Rhodoligotrophos defluvii: one gene and its partner. The main gene of each other region encodes a partner of the protein of the gene in region 2 in a complex. Links are inferred from orthologs where the notes say so. Each region holds a gene or a part of one and is shown on either strand. Other genes may lie near its edges. The genes, in order: E4P09_RS15680 and pnp.

What was found.
Region 1: the proteins of pnp (region 2) and E4P09_RS15680 are in contact, whole or in part, in a cryo-EM structure (PDB 9QH0), measured with the Escherichia coli proteins. The link is inferred for Rhodoligotrophos defluvii from one-to-one orthologs.

Annotation. Positions count from the first base shown.
Region 1 is NZ_SZZM01000003.1:290,415-301,620, reverse strand. What follows is about bases 3,564-7,005. They hold E4P09_RS15680 (Rne/Rng family ribonuclease), read right to left. Parts: upstream 6,653-7,005; coding sequence 3,764-6,652; downstream 3,564-3,763. Other genes in these bases: E4P09_RS15685 (M48 family metalloprotease), read right to left, coding at 3,564-3,580. In the rest of the region: E4P09_RS15700 (hybrid sensor histidine kinase/response regulator), read left to right, coding at 1-758; E4P09_RS15695 (hypothetical protein), read left to right, coding at 1,090-1,305; E4P09_RS15690 (DsbA family protein), read right to left, coding at 1,368-2,141; more of E4P09_RS15685, read right to left, coding at 2,189-3,563; E4P09_RS15675 (N-acetylmuramoyl-L-alanine amidase), read left to right, coding at 7,374-8,900; E4P09_RS15670 (penicillin-binding protein 1A), read left to right, coding at 9,179-11,206. UniProt on the Escherichia coli protein: Endoribonuclease that plays a central role in RNA processing and decay. Required for the maturation of 5S and 16S rRNAs and the majority of tRNAs. Also involved in the degradation of most mRNAs.
Region 2 is NZ_SZZM01000001.1:905,117-914,725, forward strand. What follows is about bases 1,177-4,156. They hold pnp (polyribonucleotide nucleotidyltransferase), read left to right. Parts: upstream 1,177-1,582; coding sequence 1,583-3,730; downstream 3,731-4,156. Other genes in these bases: rpsO (30S ribosomal protein S15), read left to right, coding at 1,184-1,453; fabI (enoyl-ACP reductase FabI), read right to left, coding at 3,821-4,156. Outside these bases: 30S ribosome-binding factor RbfA, read left to right, coding at 1-197; tRNA pseudouridine(55) synthase TruB, read left to right, coding at 204-1,151; more of fabI, read right to left, coding at 4,157-4,693; fabB (beta-ketoacyl-ACP synthase I), read right to left, coding at 4,809-6,035; 3-hydroxyacyl-[acyl-carrier-protein] dehydratase FabA, read right to left, coding at 6,072-6,587; iron response transcriptional regulator IrrA, read left to right, coding at 6,876-7,304; E4P09_RS04390 (SH3 domain-containing protein), read right to left, coding at 7,312-7,905; E4P09_RS04395 (2-hydroxyacid dehydrogenase), read left to right, coding at 8,128-9,117; glutathione transferase GstA, read right to left, coding at 9,142-9,609. UniProt on the Escherichia coli protein: Involved in mRNA degradation. Catalyzes the phosphorolysis of single-stranded polyribonucleotides processively in the 3'- to 5'-direction. Also involved, along with RNase II, in tRNA processing.

The DNA of each region.
Region 1 (11,206 bases), on a different replicon or contig from region 2:
CAGCGCTGCTCAATCTGGTGGTGAATGCCCGCGACGCGATGCCGGAAGGAGGACAGGTCATCATTGCCGCTCGCGAGGAGATCGTCGGCAGCCATAATTCCGCGCGGCTCAAGCCCGGGCGTTATGTGTGCCTTGCGGTACAAGACACCGGGATGGGCATGGACGAGGAGACATTGGCCCGGGCGATGGACCCGTTCTTCACCACAAAAGGGGTAGGGAAGGGCACCGGCCTCGGCCTGTCGATGGTTCAGGGGCTCGCCGAGCAGTCGGGCGGGCGGCTGGTGCTCGTGAGCGAGAAGAACGTAGGCACCACGGCCGAGCTCTGGCTGCCCGTCGCGGAGACCTATGAGCAAGGGCTGGCGGCGCGCTTGGCCGTGCCCGGCGAGGCAGAATCGCGCAAGCCGAGTGCACTGGTGATCCTGGCGGTTGACGATGACGGTTTGGTGTTGATGAGCACCAGCGCCATGCTCGAGGATCTCGGCCACGAAGTCATCGAGGCAGCCTCCGGGGCGGAAGCCCTGGAGACGCTCCGCAGCAATAAGCGCGTGGACCTGGTGATCACCGACCAGGTGATGCCACAGATGACGGGGACGCAGCTGGCCGCCGCCATCAGGGCCGAATGGCCCGACCTCCCGGTGATCATCGCCACAGGCTATGCCGAACTGCCGGAGGACGTCGCCGCCGTTCTGCCGAAACTCTCGAAGCCATTTCGACAGGACGACCTCAGCCGCATCATAGCAGAGGTCATGCCGGCCTGAGCAACGAGCCACTTCGGCTCGGCCAGGACTCGGCACGCGGAACGGAAACGCATTTCATGGAACGGGGCGCTGCACTTGATCGTTCTGGGGCTGCACTTATCTTGAAATGGCCGCGGGTGACTGATTCGCGGCCGCCAAATGGTACAAGCCGATGATAATGTTCGAGACTGCGCGCTCGGGCGTCAGTCGACACTGGCCTGTCGCCGAGGCCCGTTTGCAAGGCGCTGTGCGCCAGAAGGCTGGCCATGCCTAAGGCATGAGGTGAACACCGGCTGCAGCAGGAATCGAGCCATAGCCAATCCCAAGCGATGACAATCAACGGAGGTTGCGTGTGACCGCGCGCGCACTGAGCGAACTGAACTCGGGTGCTTTCGAGCCAGATATGGTTTCGGCCATGCTGGCGGCTTACAACAAGGCGGTGAACGCCCTCGGTACCCGCTCCGACGAGCCCACGCGATTGAGAATCGCCCACGCCATTATCGGTTTCGCCACGCAGGGAGAAAGCGACCCCGGCCGCCTGTGCGAAAAGGCGCTGGCGATCGTCTAGTCAGACTTCGCCCCGCCCGTGAATGGGATGGGCGATCGGAGCCCGACGCCCGCAGAGCTGCATCAGCAGAGCGCCTTGCACGAGCCGCTGCCTCTCACCTCAGCCACCGTCTTGGTCAACGCGTCGAGCCCGACCGCGCCGGGCAGGAACTTGTCGCCGATGACGAAGGCCGGCGTGCCCTGAATACCAAGCTCGCGAGCGAGCCTGTAGCCGTCCTCGATTTGCGCGGTAACCGCCTCGCCCTGCATATCCGCCTTCAGCTTTTCCAGATCGAGGCCGACCTTCTTGGCCGTGGCAAATACGGCCGCCTCGTCCAACGAGCCGTTATGGGCCATCAGCGCGTTGTGGAATTCCCAATACTTATCCTGGTTCTTGGCGGCAATCGCCGCCTTTGCGGCGACCAGCGAACCAGGCCCGAGGATCGGGAACTCCTTCAGCACGAAACGGACATTCTTGTCCTGCTTCAGAAGCGCCATGAGATCCGGCTGGGAGCGCTTGCAGTACCCGCAGTTGTAGTCGAAGAACTCGACCACGGTGACATCGCCCTCGGGGTTGCCCGCCACGAAGTCCTTCTCATCGCGGAAAATGGCCTTCGCATTCTCCTTGATGGCATCAGCCGCCTGCGCGAGCTGCTGCTGCTGCTCCTTCTGGTCGAGCGCCTGGATCACCTCACGCAGGAATTCGGGATTTTCCAGCAAGTACTGCCGGATGGTCTCGATGATCTCGCCGCGCTGGGCATCGTTGAATTCCGCCGCGGACAATCGGCTGTCCATGGCCGGCACGGCGAGCAGGCAGGCGAGGCTCACGGCCGTGAGCAGACGTCGGGCAAAATGCATCAAGACCTCTCCGAAACACCAGGTTGTGAATCCGGACTATACAGGGCTTAGTCCTTACCAACCTTCACATTCAGGATATCGTTCGCGCGGATCCATTCGGGCGTGCCGCGCTTGAACGCGGCAAGCGAGCGCTTGGCCTTCTGCTTGGCAAGCTCGACGTCGCCGCTGATCAAAGCGGCCTCAGCCGTCTCCAGATCCGCCATGGGGATATTGTTGCGTCGCGCGTAGGCGATGGCGAGCTGGGCGTGCAGTTCGGAGGAATCCGTCTCGTAGCGCTTCGCCCGCTGCAGCTGCTGGATCGCCGGCTCGATCAGTCGATCATCATTGGTGTTGAGCATGGCTTGGGCCAGCATGATGCGGACCAGGCCCTGATTGGGCATGAGTTCCACCGCCTTCTGCAGGGCGGGCACCGCCTCCCTGACCTTGCCCGATTCGAGCAGTGCCTGGCCGCGCAGTTCCCAGAAATAAGGATTGTTCGGCTGCGCTCTCTGCAAGGGCTCGAGTTCGGCGAGGGCGCCTCTGAGATCCCCCGTGCGGAAGGCGGCAATGGAGCGCGCATAGCGGGCGGGCGCGCTGGTGTCGCTGGTGGGATAGCGCTGATAGACCCGCTGGGGCGAGGTCAGGAACCCCATCAGCTTGGCCTGCACCATCGCATGGCGCGCCTTGAGCGCGGGGCTGTCTCCCGCATCGAAATAGGGGCTCTTGCGGGCGTTGATCTCGAGATTGCGCACCCGGTCCAGCGGCATCGGGTGGCTCAGCACGTAAGGGTCGACAGGCACCGACGAGGCGAGGGATTCGTTCGACAGCCTCTCGAACAGGTCGATCATGCCGCGCGCCGACTGCCTGGTGGCCGTGAGATACTTCAACGCCGCCTGGTCTGCCGCCGATTCCTGCGCACGGGCATAGGAAAGCAGGTTGCGCTCGGCGAGCGACTGGCCGCCCAGCATGATTCCCTGGCCGCTGCGGGCCAGTTCGCCCTGGCCGGCCAGACCTGCCCCGATCATGGTCGCCGCACCGACCAGCATGCCGATGATCGCCGCGGTGCTGGCCTTGTCCAGCTGCTTTTGCATGCGCGACAGGTGCCCGCCGGCAATGTGCCCGGTCTCGTGGGCCAACACGCCGATCACCTCGTTGGGCGTTTCCGCCCTGGTGAGCAGGCCGGTGTGAATGAAGATCCGCTGCCCGCCGGCGACAAAGGCGTTAATGGTATCCGAGTTGATGATGTAGACCTGCACCGCTTCAGGCTTCAGGCCGGCCGCCCGGAACAGGGGGGTCGCATAGTCGCGCAGCAGCTGTTCGATCTCGTTGTCGCGGATCAAGGGCAGGCTGGCCGCCTTGGCCTGGGGCACGGGAATTCCGCCGGCCGCCACCGAAACGGCCGTCAGGCCGGCGAGGCAGCGAACGGCGATACCTCTTATGATCCGATGCAGTAGAGCCATGAGCGCACCGTTGTCTGAAAGCTCACCGTTTGTCGTGAAATGCGGCAATACTGCGGCCCGTGGGGCACGCCGCTTCGGGCCTCGCGATCACATCTTTGCGCCACGCCCGACCGCCGCACCAGCGGCAACGGGAGGGGGACCGGTGTTTGCGTCCCCCTCACCAACTGCACCGCGCAATCCTGCTCAATGCCTGAACAGTCGCGCCCGCTGCCACCACCCGCGGCGCGCGGGGCGCTCCGGCTGGGGCTCCGGCGCCGCACTCACCTGAGCCACTTCAGGCTGGCGCGCCTCCTCGGCGTGTTCCGGTTCGGCCGGCACGGGCGTCAGGTCGTCGGTCGGCGCCGTGGATTCGGCCGGATGCGGCCCAACCGCTTCGCCATTCGATGGCCGCGCCACAGATGCTGGTGGTTCCTGTGGAGCCTCTGTCGGCGCCTCGCCGGCCGCCTCTGTCGGGACTGCCGTCTCGGTGATCTCCGGGCCCTTCACGGCTGGCTGCTCGGCGGCTTGCGCCGCCGGCTTGGCTTTGGCCTTGGCGCGGGGCCGCCGCCTCGGTTCCGCTTTCGCGCTGTCGACCGCCGCCTCCTGGGCTGCCGGCTCGGCCGTGGTCGCGGCCTCCTCGCCAGGCTGGGCGGCCTTGCGTGCACGGCTACGCCGTGGTCGCTTGGCCGGTGCTGGTGCCGCCTCCGGCGCGGCTTCCGCTAGAGCCTCGCCCGTGGGGGCCGGCGCCGCTGGAGCCAGCTCGGCCTCGGCGGTGCCGATTTCCAATTCGATCACGTCGGAGGCTTCGGGCGCCTCGAGCGGACCGCCGGCAACCGCATCGCTCAAGGCGACGGAGATGCCGTCATCATTCTCGTAGACGGGCTGCTCCCGTCCATGTCTGCCGCGATGGCGGTCCTCCGAACGGCGCTTCCGGTCGAATTTTTCGCGCGCGACCTGCGGTTCGGCCCCTGCCTCGAACTCGGGGATGAAAACGTCGCCGACCTCCGGCTGCGGTCCTGCGCCAGGATCGACCCAGCCGCCAGTGGCGGTTGCGCCATGCTCAGCCTCATGACCATGGCGCCGGCCGCCGCGCCGGCCCCGCCTGCGCCGACGGCGGCGGCCGCCTTCTTCGGCGTCATGGCCGTTGCGCTCGCGCCGGTGCTCGCCCGGGCCGCCGTGGGCCGCTTCGGCGGCCTCCACCTGCTCGGCCACCGCATCGGCCAGCTCTTCGTCTGCAACCGCCTCTTCCGGCGCCACCTCGGCAAAGGCGGTGTCGACCTGCACGGCGGCGGGCAACGGCCGGGTCGGCCGACCCTCTGCGCGCTCGACCTTGAAGTTCTCGTTGCGCAGGTCCGTGCTGGGCTCCAGATAGATCGAAGCTCTATAGGCCTGCTCGATCGTGAGCACGTTGTGCCGCTTCTGGTTGAGCAGATAGAAGGCGACCTGAGGATCGCAGCGGACCGTCACGTCCTCGGCCCGGCGCATCAGGTGCTCTTCAACGCCCCGCAACACCGACAGGGCACAGGATTCTATCGAGCGGACCACCCCGCGGCCAAGGCACGTGGGGCAGGACACGGTCGAGCCCTCAAGCATCCCGACCCGCAGCCGCTGCCGCGACATTTCCAGAAGCCCGAAATGGCTGATGCGGCCGACCTGAATGCGGGCGCGGTCGTTCTTCAGCGCCTCCTTCATGCGGCGCTCCACCGCACGATTGTTGCGCTTCTCCTCCATGTCGATGAAGTCGATGACGATCAGGCCGGCAAGATCGCGCAGGCGCAACTGCCGGGCGATTTCGTCGGCCGCTTCGAGATTGGTCTTGAGCGCCGTATCTTCGATATTGTGCTCGCGCGTGGACTTGCCCGAGTTCACGTCGATCGAGACCAGCGCCTCGGTCTGATTGATGACGATGTAGCCGCCGGAGCTCAAGGTGACGGTGGGTGAGAACAGGCCATCCAATTGGCTTTCGACCTGATACCGGCTGAACAGCGGCCGCGGCTCCTGATAGAGCTTCACATTGCGCGCATGGCTCGGCATGAGCATTTTCATGAACTCGCGCGCCTCGCGGTGGGCCGCCGCGCCTTCGACCAGGATCTGCTCCACATCCTTGGTGTAGAGGTCGCGAATCGCCCGCTTGATCAGGCTGCCTTCCTCGTAGATCAGCGTCGGCGCCGTGGATTTCAGCGTCAGGTCGCGAATGCTCTCCCACTGCCGCAGCAGATAATCGTAATCTCGCTTGATCTCCGCCTTGGTGCGGTTGGCACCGGCGGTGCGGACGATGACGCCCATGCCCTCCGGCACATCCATTTCCCGCGCCACTTCCTTCAGGCGCCGCCGGTCGTTGGCGTCCGTGATCTTGCGCGAAATTCCGCCGCCGCGCCCAGTGTTCGGCATCAGCACGCAGTAGCGTCCGGCAAGGGACAGATAGGTGGTCAGTGCCGCGCCCTTATTGCCGCGCTCTTCCTTCACCACCTGCACCAGCAGGATCTGCCGACGCTTGATCACCTCCTGAATCTTGTAGACGCGCTTCACATTGCGCTTGAAGCCGGAAGCCTCTTCCAGAGCATCGTCTGATCCGACGGAATCGACCGCCTGAGCTTCGGGATCTTCATCGATCTCCTCGACCGTCCCGCCGTTCGTTCGGCCGCTCTCTTCGCCGTCGGCCGCTGCGCGGCCGGCCTTGACGTCCGCGCCGTTGCCATTCATGGCCGATGCCGATGCGGCATCACCATTGGCGTGCTCCGTGCCGTTGCTGCCGGTGGGCCCGTCCTCGCTCGCCTTCTCGAAATCGTCGTCGGACGCGCGCTGGTTGCGGGATTCCTCCTTGAGCAGTGCCTGACGGTCGGCCACCGGAATCTGATAATAGTCGGGGTGGATTTCGCTGAAGGCAAGAAAGCCGTGGCGGTTGCCGCCGTAGTCGACGAAGGCCGCCTGCAGCGACGGTTCTACGCGCGTCACCTTGGCGAGATAGATATTGCCGCGGATTTGTTTTCGCGACGACGACTCGTAGTCGAATTCCTCAATCTTGTTCCCACGCAGCACGACCACCCGGGTCTCCTCCGGGTGCGCCGCGTCGATCAGCATAGTGCTTCCCATGTTTTTCTGTCTCCCACGCCCGCGCGGAATGCAATGCATAGCCGCCGGTCTGGCATGCGGCATCCAAAGCCGCGGCCATCACCGCCGGAACAGCGCGAGCGCATCGTGTTGTCCAGGAAGCAGGCGGGGTTTTGCAGTGCCGAAAGGGGGCGGACGGAACGCTGGAAACTCCGGAGAGCCTCTCTTCCAATGCGGGTCTGCCCAAACCAATCTCAGCCGACTTATGCAACAGCCTGTTCCGATTCAGTTCATATCGCTCCAAACCCATGGAGCAGCTTCAAAGTCCTCCTCTGCAGGACAAAGTCCCGCTGGAAGCAGGAGCATATGCAACCTGCAAGAGCAGGTCTGCAATTCGAACGGCCAGCCAGTCGGCTCAGAGCAATGCGACCAAAAGGCCAGCGCGTGAAAAAACTGCAGAGGCATCATACACCACAGTGATCCTGGCGCATAATGACCTCAGTGCCCTAATTAGCGGACATGGTCGAAGCTTGGCAAGTGCAGTTGCTGTTCCCAGGCACTTGGCCAAGGCTTGACCCACGTCGCGCGGCTCCCATACTCAATCTGGCTTCCAGCCGCGGGCCGGGGCAACGGAAAAGTCAGATTTTACGTAATCTTTAGTTAACTGCTCCCTCATAGTCTGCCATATGCACGGAACGGTTCGGGCGGCGGTGCCGGTTCCGGGCGTATGTGATGTTTCGGGTCGGCGAAAGGGCGCTGCGCAGTGAAACCGGGCAACCACGCACGGGTGTCGCGAAATCTGCGCGTCTGGATGTTCTTTTGCCTGCTAGCCACCTGTATTCCTACTCTTTTCCAGCAAGGTCCCGCGCCGGCCTTTGCCCAAGACGGCGCCAGCAGCAGGATTGAGGCGATCGGCGCCAGAGTCGCCGGCGACCAGCGCAAGACCCGCTTCGTGCTCGATCTCAGCCGGCCAGCCGCCTACACCGTCACCGTCGTGCCGGACCCGTTCCGGGTGGTCATCGACATGCGCGGGGTAATCTTCAGCCTCCCGGCCGGTATCGGCAAGCTGGGCCGCGGTCTCGTTCGCGAATATCGCTACGGCCGTTTCGACGGCGACAAGGCGCGCATCGTGATCGATACCAGCGCGCCGGTGCTGATCGACCGCACCTTCCTGGTCGAGCCTGCCGACGGCGGGCCGGCACGCATGGTCATCGACCTCATCGAAACAGATGTGGCCACCTACGCAAAAATCAAGGAACGGCTGGATCGCGAGCAAGCGAACGCGACGGCGCACATAGAACCGCGACGAGGGATCGGCGCCGATAGCCCGGGGGCCGATACAACGGGTTCTGAAGGAGCCGGCGCCGCTCCATCCCGCAGCATCGGCAAGCCACCGCTGCCCAAGCCCCGTCCGCAAAAAAAGTCGCTGCTGGCCGCATTGACTCCCTTGGATTTGGACAGCGACGCTGCCGTCGCGCCCGACGCGGCGAGGCCGGTGGTCAAGGACAATGCACGGGTGGAGCCGACCGCCGTGTTTTCCCCGGCAGCGACCGGCAGCGCGGAGCCCGTGCCGCCGGCGCTGCCTGCAAAGCCGAAGGGGAAGCCGGTGGTGGTCATCGATCCGGGGCACGGGGGCGTCGATCCCGGCGCCATCAGCCGGTCGGGCACCCGCGAGAAGGACGTGGTGCTCGGATTCGCGCGGGCTCTGCGCGACGCCCTGCAGGCGACCGGGCGCTACGACGTGAAGATGACCCGCGCGGACGACACGTTCATCAGCCTCGGCGGCCGCGTGGCCATCGCCCAGAAGCACGGCGCCGATCTGTTCATCTCGATCCACGCGGATTCGCTGAAGCGCGGCGTTGCACGCGGCTCCACGGTCTACACCCTGTCCGACAAGGCCTCGGACCAGGAGGCGGCCGAGATCGCCGCCTCCGAAAACAAGGCCGATCTGGTCGGCGGCATTCCTCCCGAAGCCGAGAGCGAGGGGCTCGCCGATATTCTCGTGGACCTCGTGCAGCGGGAAACCCGCAACCATTCGATGTTCTTCGCCAACACCCTGGTCAGCCAGCTGCAGGATGCGACCAGGCTGAACAGCAAGCCTCATCGGTATGCGGGCTTCCGGGTGCTGCGCGCGCCCGACGTGCCCTCGGTGCTCTTGGAACTCGGCTATCTCTCGAGCCCCGAGGACGAGAAGCTCCTGACGTCCGCCGCCTGGCGCAAGCGGGTCGCCCGCTCCATTGTCTCGGCGGTGGACGGTTTCTTCGGCACCCACGTTTCGCAGCGCCGCTAGGCCAAAGCTTTCCGGCCTGCGATGCCACGTCGCTGCCATATTGCGCCGATATCCCCGGCGATATCGCTCGACTGTGCCATCACTTTCGGCTTATCCCTGTCGGGGAATGCTGTCGCGAGCCGCGAAGCGTGATAGGATGCACGGATGATTTGCGGCTTGGGGGGAGCGGGTTCCGGCTCAGACCCGGCAATCCACGTGAATGGGTGCTGGTCGTGTTCAGCAACATTGGCCGGGGGCTGGCTGGCAGCACGCCGTGGGCCTCGAGAAGATAGAGCTTCATGCTGAGATTTTTTGGCTATCTCTTTGCCGTCGGCTTCATTCTGTTCGGTGCAGCGGCCGCTGTCGCCGGCTATGTGGTCTGGACCATGTCCGACGAGCTGCCGGACTACCGGCAGCTGGCTGAGTACGAGCCGCCGGTGACCACCAGGGTTCATGCGGCGGATGGCACGCTGATCGCCGAATATGCCCGCGAGCGCCGCCTCTATGTGCCGGTCAGCGCCATTCCGACGCTGGTCATCAATGCCTTTCTCGCGGCGGAGGACAAGAGCTTCTACCAGCATGGCGGGCTCGATCCGTTCGGCATCGCGCGCGCCGTCGTCACCAATGTCGAGAACTATCTCCATGGCGGCGGCCACATGGTGGGCGCCTCCACCATCACCCAGCAGGTCGCCAAGAATTTCCTTCTGACGAATGAGCGGACCCTCGACCGGAAGCTCAAGGAAGCGCTGCTGGCTATGCGCATCGAGCAGGCCTATTCCAAGGACAAGATTCTCGAGCTCTATCTCAACGAGATCTATCTCGGCTTCGGGGCATACGGGGTTGCGGCGGCGGCGCTCAACTATTTCGGCAAATCGCTGAATGACCTCACACTGGCCGAGGCTGCCTATCTTGCCGCGCTGCCGAAGGCGCCGGCCAATTACCATCCCACCCGCTATACCGCGCGCGCCGTGGAGCGGCGCAATTGGGTGCTGCAGCAGATGTCAGCGAACGGCTTCGTCTCGCGGGAGGAGGCCGAGGCGGCCATGAAGGCGCCGCTCGCCATCAACCCGCGCTCCATCGGCGCCGAGCTGTTCTCCGCCGAGTACTTCACCGAGGAGGTGCGCCGGGAGGTGCTCGAGCTCTATGGGGAAAAGAAGCTCTATGACGGCGGTCTTTCCATCCGCACCACCCTGCAGCCCGCCTTGCAGATCTACGCGCGACAGGTGCTCAACCGCGGGCTTGTGAAGTTCGACCGCGCCCGTGGGTATCGCGGGCCGGTGAAGACTATCGACATCAGCGGCGACTGGGGCAAGGCTTTGGCCGATATGAATGCCCCCGCCGATATCGCGCCCTGGCAGCTGGCGGTGGTGCTGGAAACCACCGACAAGGAGGCCACCATCGGGCTCACCCCCAAGCGTCTGGTGGGTGGCGGCCTCGAGAAGGGGCGGGACACCGGCGTTATCCCCCTGAAACTGCTCACCTGGGCGCGCGCCGCCACGGGGCGTGGCCTCGGACCTCAGGTCAAGTCGGTGGAACAGGTGCTCAAGCCGGGGGACGTAGTCTATGTGGCACCGGCGGAAGAAGGCGGCATCTTCCACCTGGTGCAGGTCCCGGAGATTGAAGGCGGCCTTGTGGCCATGGACCCGCATACCGGGCGAGTGCTCGCCATGGTGGGCGGCTTCTCCTATGGGATGAGCCAGTTCAACCGCGCCTCCCAGGCCCGGCGGCAGCCCGGCTCGTCCTTCAAGCCGTTCGTCTATGCGGCGGCACTCGAGAATGGCTATACGCCCTCCAGCGTCATCATGGACGCGCCGATCGAGGTGCGCATGGCGAACGGCACCATATGGAGCCCCAAGAACTACTCGAACAAGTTCTATGGGCCGTCCACCCTGCGCCGCGGCATAGAGCTCTCGCGAAACGTCATGACCGTGCGGCTTGCCCAGGACATGGGGCTGGAGAAGGTGTCGGAGCTTGCCGAGCGCTTCGGCATCTACGACAAGATGCCGCCGGTGCTGTCCATGGCCTTGGGCGCCGGCGAGACCACGCTCATGCGCATGACCGCCGCCTTCAGCATGCTGGACAATGGGGGCAAGCGCATCAATCCCACGCTGATCGACCGCATTCAGGACCGCTATGGGCATACGATCTACCGTCATGACGCCCGCGACTGCAGCCAGTGCAAGGCGGACGGGTGGCACAACCAGCCCGAGCCGGAACTCGTCGACAACCGCGAGCAGGTGATCGATCCCTACACCGCCTATCAGATCACCTCGATGATGGAGGGCGTGGTCCAGCGCGGCACGGGCAGGATCGTCTCCAAGGTGGGC
Region 2 (9,609 bases):
TGGCCGCGCTCGAACGGTCCCGCAAGCGCATCCGTGGCGAGGTGGGACGGCGGGTAACCCTCAAGTTCCTGCCGGACTTGCACTTCCGCCAGGACACATCCCTCGACTACGCGGCCCGCGTCGACGAGATCCTGCATCGTCCGGACGTGGCGCGCGATCTCGCGCGCCGCGACGAGGACGACCAAGACCATGAGTGAACACCCATAGAGCACGAGGCGAACGGAACGATGGGGCGCAGACGGAAGGGCGATGCGGTCAATGGCTGGATTCTGCTGGACAAGCCCAAGGGCATGACCTCGACCCAGGCGGTTGCCCAGGTGAAGCGGCTGTTTAATGCCCAGAAGGCCGGCCATGGCGGCACGCTCGACCCGCTGGCCACCGGCATGTTGCCGATCGCGCTCGGTGAGGCGACCAAGACCGTGCCCTTCGTTGTGGAAGGCACCAAGGTCTACCGATTCACCGTGCGCTGGGGCCAGGAGACAAATACGGATGACATGGAAGGCGAGGTCACGGCCGAAAGCGCCACCCGCCCGGCGCCCGAGCAGGTGGACGACATTCTGGACGACTATCTCGGCGTGATCATGCAAACGCCCCCGCAGTTTTCGGCCATCAAGATCGCCGGCGAGCGCGCCTATGACCTGGCGCGCACCGGCCAGAGCGTGACGATCGCCGCGCGCGAGGTGGTGATCGATCGGCTGGATCTTGTGGAGATCCTGGATGATGACCATTTCGTCTTCGAAGCGGAATGCGGACCTGGCACCTATGTTCGCGCGTTGGCCCGCGACATGGGCCGGCAGCTCGGCTGTTACGGACATGTGGTGGCACTGCGGCGGCTGCGCGTCGGCCCGCTCGGCGCAGACGACATGATTTCGCTGGAAGAGCTGGAGGAATTGAGCGATAAGACACCCGGCCGCGAGGCCCTTTATGAAGTTCTCCGCCCTGTCGGGACCGCGCTGGACGACATCCCGGCCCTGGCCATCGGCAGTGCGGATGCGGCTCGCCTCAAGAGAGGTCAGCCGGTCATCATGCGCGGCAGAGACGCTCCCGTTCTCGACGGCACCTTTCTCGCACAGCTTCACGGCAAGCCCGTGGCGCTTGTCGAGATCAGCCAGGGAGCCCTCAAGCCAAAGCGTGTGTTCAATCTGGCCTGATTGAGGCCGCCGAGACTGAGAGGAGCTACCCGATGTCGATTACTGCCGAGCGCAAGCTCGAGATCATCAAGGACAACGCCCAGTCGGACACGGACACGGGTTCGGCCTATGTGCAGATTGCCGTGCTGACCGAGCGGATCAAGAACCTGACCGAGCATTTCCAGACCCATGCCAAGGATAACCATTCCCGGCGCGGACTGTTGAAGCTGGTCAGCCGCCGTCGCAAGCTGCTGGATTATCTCAAGCGCAAGGATGAGGCCGGCTATCAGGCCATCATCAAGAAGCTGGGGATCCGTCGCTGATTTTCGCCCCCGTCCAGGGGGCAACACGTTTCATGAGGTCGCCGGCACGGGGTCGGCGACCCGCAAGCCCATAGGATGCCGCCAGGGAAGTGAACTGGTGAGGCGGCGAGGGCTTAAGGAAGGTACGACATGTTTGATATCCACACAGAAGAATTGGAATGGGGTGGACGGCCGCTCAAGTTCGAGACGGGCCGCATTGCGCGCCAGGCCGACGGGGCCGTATTGGTAACCTATGGCGAGACCACGGTGCTTGCCACCGCCGTCGCCGAGCGCACCGCCAAGCCGGGCGTCGACTTTTTCCCCCTGACCGTCAACTATCAGGAGAAGAGCTATGCCGCCGGAAAGATTCCAGGCGGCTTTTTTAAGCGCGAGGCCCGGCCCTCGGAAAAGGAGACCCTGGTTTCCCGCCTGATCGACCGTCCGATACGGCCGCTCTTCGTCCCGGGCTTCCGCAACGAGACGCAGGTGATCGTCACCGTCATCTCGCACGACATGGAAAACGATCCGGATATCGTTTCCATGGTGGCGGCATCGGCCGCTCTGACGATTTCAGGCATCCCGTTCATGGGCCCCATCGGGGCCGCGCGCGTCGGCTATATCGACGGCCAGTATGTGCTCAACCCCAGCCTGCAGGAAATGCCGGACACCAAGCTCGATCTGGTGGTGGCGGGCAGCGCCGACGCGGTGCTGATGGTCGAATCCGAAGCGCATGAGCTGTCGGAAGAGGCCATGCTCGGCGCCGTGATGTTCGGGCACCGGGCGTTCCAGCCGGTCATCGACGCCATCGTGCGCCTGGCCGAAAAGGCCGCGCGCGAGCCGCGCGAGGTGCAGCTCCCCGACACGAGCGAGGTCTATGCCAAGGTGAAGTCGCTGGCCGAAGCCAAGCTCCGCGAGGCCTATGCGGTCGTATCCAAGGCAGCGCGCCAGGAAGCGGTAAGCCGGGTCAAGGACGAAGTGGTCGAGGCGCTTGCCGGTGCCTCTGCCGAAACCCCTGCTGACCTTCAGGCGGTGGGCGAGGCGTTCAAGACCCTTGAAAAGGAAATCGTCCGCGGCAACATCCTCGACACGGGCAAGCGCATCGACGGGCGCACCCTGACCGACATCCGCCCCATCGACTGCCAGGTTGGCGTGATCCCGCGCGCTCATGGCACCGCGCTGTTCACCCGTGGCGAGACGCAGGCGCTGGTGTTCACCACCTTGGGTACGGGCGAGGACGAGCAGTTTGTGGATGCGCTTGAAGGAACCTACAAGGAGTCCTTCATGCTGCACTACAATTTCCCGCCCTTCTCAGTGGGCGAGACCGGCCGCACCGGCTTCACCGGCCGTCGGGAAATCGGCCACGGCAAGCTCGCATGGCGCGCCGTCCATCCGCTGCTGCCCTCCAAGGAGCAGTTCCCCTACACGATCCGCGTTGTCTCGGAGATCACCGAGTCGAACGGCTCGTCGTCCATGGCGACGGTGTGCGGATCCTCGCTCGCGCTGATGGATGCGGGCGTGCCGCTGAAGCGCCCGGTGGCCGGCATCGCCATGGGTCTGATCAAGGAAGAGGACCGGGTGGCGGTGCTCTCCGACATCCTCGGCGACGAGGACCACCTGGGCGACATGGATTTCAAGGTGGCCGGTACCCAGGAAGGCATCACCTCGCTGCAGATGGACATCAAGATCTCCGGCATCACCGAAGAGATCATGCGTACCGCGCTGTTCCAGGCCCGCGAAGGGCGCATGCACATCCTGGGCGAGATGAACAAGGCGCTGGGCTCGGCCCGCTCCGGTCTTGGCGAACACGCACCGCGCATCGAGGTCATGACCATTCCGGTGGATAAGATCCGTGAGGTCATCGGTACGGGCGGCAAGGTCATCCGCGAGATCGTCGAGAAGACCGGCGCCAAGATCGACATCTCCGACGATGGCACCATCAAGATCGCCTCCTCAAAGGGCGACCAGATCGACGCGGCCATCAAGTGGATCAAGAGCATCGTCTCCGAGCCGGAGATCGGTGAGATCTACGACGGCAAGGTGGTCAAGGTCGTGGACTTCGGTGCCTTCGTGAACTTCTTCGGCAGCCGCGACGGTCTGGTCCATGTGTCGGAACTGGCGCCGCACCGGGTCGAGAAGGTCTCCGACGTGGTGAAGGAAGGCCAGTCCGTGAAGGTGAAGCTGATCGGCTTCGACCCACGCGGCAAGGTGCGCCTGTCCATGAAGGCGGTGGACCAGGAGACGGGTGCCGATCTCACCAAGCAGGCAAGCCCGGAAGCCAAGGAAGAAGTCGGCGGCTGACAAGCACAGCCCCCGATTTGCAGCAGGGAATGAGGCGCAGCCACAACGGCTTGCGCCTTTTTCATTGCGCGGTTGCCCAAGAGAGCAGGTCTACTGCGCGGCATCCCGCGGGGCGATGATCCCCACCGGCTCCTCTTCGACCGCTTCGCGGCTGATGTCGTCGGGGCGCGGCATCGAGATGATGTTATAGCCCGAATCCACGTAATGGATCTCGCCGGTGACGCCGTTGGACAGCTCAGAGACCAGATACAGCGCCGCCCCGCCGACCTCGTCGAGGGTCACGGTACGCCTCAGCGGCGCGTGCTTCTTCTGGTAGTTGTACATGATGCGGGCGTCCGAAATACCAGAGCCGGCGAGGGTACGCATAGGTCCCGCGGAAATGGCATTCACCCGGACGTTTTGCGGGCCGTAGTCGGCCGCGAGATAGCGGACACTGGCTTCGAGCCCTGCCTTGGCGACCCCCATCACATTGTAATTCGGCATCACCCGGGTGGAGCCGCCATAGGTGAGTGTGAGCAGCGAGCCGCCATTGGGCATCAGCGGCGCGGCCCGGCGGGCGACCTCGGTGAACGAAAAGCACGAGATCACCATGGTGCGGATGAAATTCTGTCGTGTGGTGTCCGCATAGCGGCCCTTGAGCTCGCCCTTGTCGGAATAGGCGATGGCATGCACCACGAAATCGAGGCTGCCCCAGCTCTTGCCCAGCTGCTCAAATACCTCGTCCACGGTCGTGATATCTTCGACGTCGCAAGGCAGCAGGATATCGCTGCCGACGGACGCGGCAAGCGGCCTCACCCTGCGGCCGAAAGCTTCCCCCTGATAGGTGAAGGCCAGCTCCGCGCCATGCTTGCGGAGCGTGAGCGCGATGCCCCAAGCGATGGAGTGGTCGTTGGCCACGCCCATGATCAGGCCCCGCTTGCCCGCCATGAGACCGCTTTCCGTCGTCTGAACCATCGTTCCCATAAGTCTCGCCCCTTCGGACTGGAGCGGCACGCCCGGAAGTGATCACCGTTGGGCAGCGCCGCACGATCAAAAAGCTTAGAGCAAAGCACCTGATTTCGAAATCGGGTCTTTCGCCTTAAGCCACGTATTTCCTGAAGATCAGCGTTCCGTTGGTCCCGCCAAACCCGAAGGAGTTGGACATCACGGTGTTGACTTCGACATTGTCGATCCGCTGCCGCACGATGGGCATATCGGCGAAAGCGGGATCGAGCTCTTCGATATGGGCGCTTTCGGCGATGAAGCGGTTCTGCATCATCAGCAGCGAATAGATCGCTTCTTGCACCCCGGCCGCGCCGAGCGAATGGCCGGTCAGCGCCTTGGTGGCGGAAATCGGCGGGCACTGGTCACCGGAGCCGAAGATGCGCCGGATCGCGTCGATTTCCGGGCCATCCCCTGCTGGTGTCGAGGTCGCATGCGGATTGATATAGTCGATCCTTTCACCGTTCAGGCCGGCCATGGCCAGCCGCATGCACCGTTCCGCGCCTTCGCCGGAGGGTGCCACCATGTCATAGCCGTCGGACGTCGCGCCATAGCCCGCCACCTCCGCGTAGATCTTCGCGCCACGTGCCTTGGCGTGTTCCAGCTCCTCCAGCACCAATACGCCTGCCCCTCCGGCAATGACGAAACCGTCGCGGTTCACGTCATAAGGCCGAGAGGCCGTCTCAGGCGTTGCATTATACTTCGACGACATGGCGCCCATCGCATCGAACAGGTTCGACAGGGACCAGTCGAGCTCCTCGCATCCGCCAGCGAAGACGATGTCCTGCTTGCCCCACTGGATGAGCTCGGCCGCATTGCCGATGCAATGGGTCGAGGTGGCGCAGGCGGAGGAGATGGAGTAGTTGACGCCTTTGATCTTGAACCAGGTCGCGAGCGTTGCCGAAGCGGTGGACGACATCGCCTTGGGTACCGCGAATGGCCCTATCCGTTTAGGGCCCTTCTCCCGGGTGATGTCCGCCGCCTCCACGATCGCGCGGGTGGAAGGGCCGCCCGAGCCCATCACGATCCCGGTGCGCGGGTTCGAGACCTCGTCCGGCTCTAGGCCTGCGTCCCGGATGGCCTGTTCCATCGCCACGTGGTTCCAGGCCGCCCCGCCGCCGAGGAAGCGCATGGCGCGCCGATCCACCGCCTCGCCGGGTTCCAGTGTCGGGGCGCCATGCACCTGGCAGCGGAACCCCAGCTCTGCATATTCTTTTGCGCGGCTGATGCCTGACTTCGCCTCGCGCAGGGAGGCCAGCACTTCCTGGCTGTTATTGCCTATGCTCGATACGATACCTAGTCCTGTTACGACCACACGCCTCACGGCTCGGTCCTTCTATCTGTTGTCGATGCCCGGTCCTCACGCCTTACTTGGGGTGAAGAGGCCGACCTTCAAATCCTGTGCGGTATAAAGCGCACGGCCGTCGGCCTTCAGCAGGCCGTCGGCAATCCCAAGCGTCAGCTTGCGCTGGATCACGCGCTTGAGATTCACAACATATTCGACCTTCGTGACAGACGGCACAACCATGTCGGTGAATTTTACCTCCCCGACGCTGAGCGCACGCCCCTTGCCTGGGCTGCCCAGCCAGCCCAGGAAAAAGCCGAGAAGCTGCCAGAGAGCATCGAGACCGAGGCAGCCCGGCATCACCGGATCACCCAGGAAATGGCACGGAAAGAACCACAGATCCGGCTTTATATCGAGCTCGGCGACGATCTCGCCCTTGCCATATTCCCCGCCCTGCTCCGAGATCGAGGAAATCCGGTCGAACATGAGCATGGGCGGAAGCGGAAGCTGCGCGTTTCCCGGACCGAATAGCTCGCCCCGGGCACAGGCGAGCAGTTCCTCATAGCCATAGCTCGATTTCCGCTGAAGCATTCCTTGCCCAAGCTTTGTTTGCAATTGAGCCTTTTTGCATCAAGGCCCTATGTTTGAACCTAGATATGCGTGGCGCTGCCACAGCCGCGTGGTGCTGGCCTCGCGGCTTTGCCGCTTCCTATCATACCAGAGCCGTCGCTGAAAGCCTCTCGCCACCTCATGGTGAGACGCCATGCTATGCGGCGGAATGAAACTTGCTGGCGCCTCCCACAAATGCTACATGCGAGGCATTCTCACCGCGTCGTCAAAAACGCGGCGATGTCTTGTTGAATGGACGAAGGTTGCTGAATGAATGAACCGGTGCTTCAGGCTGGAGAGGCGACTGTCGTAGCCAAGCTGCGGCATGCAGGCCTGCGTCCGACCCGGCAGCGCGTCTCGCTGGCTCGCCTTCTGTTCAGCGTTGGCGATCGTCACGTCACGGCGGAAGAGCTGCACGATGAGGCGGTGCGGGCGCGCGTGCCGGTTTCGCTGGCCACCGTCTACAACACCCTCAACCAGTTCACGCGCGCAGGCTTGCTGCGTGAGGTTGCGGTCGAGGGCGCCAAGACCTATTTCGACACAAACACCTCCAACCATTATCACTTTTTCGTCGAAAACACCGGCAAGCTGGTGGATATCGAGAGTGATGAGCTGCAGGTGGTCGGCATTCCGGAAGCGCCGGAAGGCACGTCGATCTCGCGCATCGACGTCATCATCCGTCTGGCTCAGGAAAGCTGAGCCAGCTTCATTCGATCTTCTCGCCGGGATAGACGCCCCACAGCATGTTCTGCGGCAGCCAGCCGCTATAGCTGCCGATCTGCACCCGGCACCAGCGTCCTGTACATTGCTGCACAAAGCCGAGGACGCCCGACTCCACCTTGGCGACCGGCCGGCTGCTCTCGTCTGACTGCTGCATCATCATGGTGCTTGCCCCTTCCTTCCAGGGCGAGACCAATACGGTGCGCCGGCTCGACAGCAGGCTGTGATACACCCAGCCCTCCTCCCCGTCACTGTCGCGCACCCGGCGCCAATTCTCGAACTCGGCGATGATCTCCACTGGCAGGTTGCGCCGGGAATACACCCATACGATCTGGTGCTCGCTGCTAGGACCACGGCGCACGTTCACCTCGTCCGACTTGAGGCTGACGAAGCGGGGCAGCGGCAAGCCGCTGGGCCCGAGCGTGCGGGACCCGCTCGGTGCCGCATCCGACTTCGCCTCCTCTCCCGTCGCGTTGGCCAGCTGATTGAGGCCGGCAGTGCCGGCCACGGCGAGCGCCAGCGCCACCGCGCCCATCAGGATGACGGCGAGAGATGCCGCACGTCTGCTCCTTTGCTTCATGCGCGAATCACCCGGCGTCTATCTCACCCACGATCCGGGACAAGAGCATAGAAACCGTTTCCAAAACGTGTTGAGTCTGCTGATCGAGCTGGGCCAGGAGAAGCCCTGTGTCCTTGCCTGCGCAGTTTACACAAGCACCATCCGGACTTAAAGAGTGTGCCTCAGCCTATAGGAGGGGCTGAGCGGGAGCGCCACACCCGTTCCAGGTTGAGGAGGGGCTCAATGCCGAAGCGGAAGCCGCTGGTGATCGTCACGCGTAAGCTGCCGGACGTGGTGGAAACGCGCATGCGCGAGCTCTTCGACACGCGATTGAACCTGGACGATATGCCGCTGTCCCAGGCCGAGCTTGTTCACGCGGTGCAGACCGCTGACGTGTTGGTGCCGACGGTGACGGACCGTATCGACAAGGCGGTGCTGTCGCAGTCTGGTCCGCAGCTCAGATTGATCGCCAATTTCGGCACCGGCGTCGACAACATCGATGTGGAAACCGCCAGCGCGCGGGGAATCATCGTCACCAACACGCCGGGAGTACTCACCGAAGACACCGCCGACATGACCATGGCCCTCATTCTGGCCGTGGCGCGCCGTCTCACCGAGGGGGCAGCGATCATCGGCGGCGAAAAACCCTGGACTGGCTGGTCGCCGACCTGGATGCTCGGCCACCGCATCTATGGCAAGCGCCTGGGCATCATCGGCATGGGCCGCATCGGCTCGGCGGTCGCACGGCGGGCCAAGGCCTTCGGCCTGCAGATCCACTATCACAACCGGCGGCCGGTCAACGCGCGCCTCGAGGAGGAGCTGGAGGCGACCTACTGGGAAAGCCTCGACCAGATGCTGGCGCGCATGGACGTGATCTCGGTCAACTGCCCCCACACGCCCGCCACCTACCACCTGCTGAACGCACGCCGGCTGCGGCTGATGAAGCCCACGGCCATCATCGTGAACACGTCGCGCGGCGAGGTTATCGACGAAAACGCCCTTGCGCGCATGCTGGAGGCCGGCGAGCTGGCCGGGGCCGGCCTCGACGTGTTCGAGCATGAGCCGGCCGTCAATCCACGGCTCATCAAGTGCTCGCGCGCCGTGTTGCTGCCTCATATGGGCTCGGCAACGATCGAGGGTCGCATCGACATGGGCGAGAAGGTCATCATCAACATCAAGACCTTCGTCGATGGGCACACGCCGCCAGACCGCGTGCTGCCCACCATGCTGTAACGGGCGCAGGGGAACCCTTGCGCCTCAGGCAAGGCCCTCCTCGCTCCGGGCCCGCTGCACGGCTGGACGCGCGCGGACGTCCTCCAGGAAGCGAAGGATGCCGGGGTAGGCGCTGAGGTCCACGCCCGCGCGACGGGACCAGCTCAGCACGACCCATGCATAGGCATCGGCGACGGTGAAAGTATCCCCCGTCAGAAAGGGGTTTCGCGCGAGCGCCTGGTCCACCACCTTGAGCCGTTGCGCCAGCACGGAGCGGGCCAACTCCTTCGCGGCTTCCGGGGCATTGGCCACAAACAGCGGGAAATAGTTCTTGTGCAGCTCGGCACCGGTGAAGGCGAGCCATTCCTGGACCCGATAGCGGTCTAGAGAGCCGGCCGGCGGAATCAGGCTTGCCTCCGGCTTCCGGTCGGCAAGATACTGCACGACCACGGCCACCTCTGTGAGCACCTGGCCGTTGTCAAGCTCGAGTGCCGGGACATAGCCTTTCGGGTT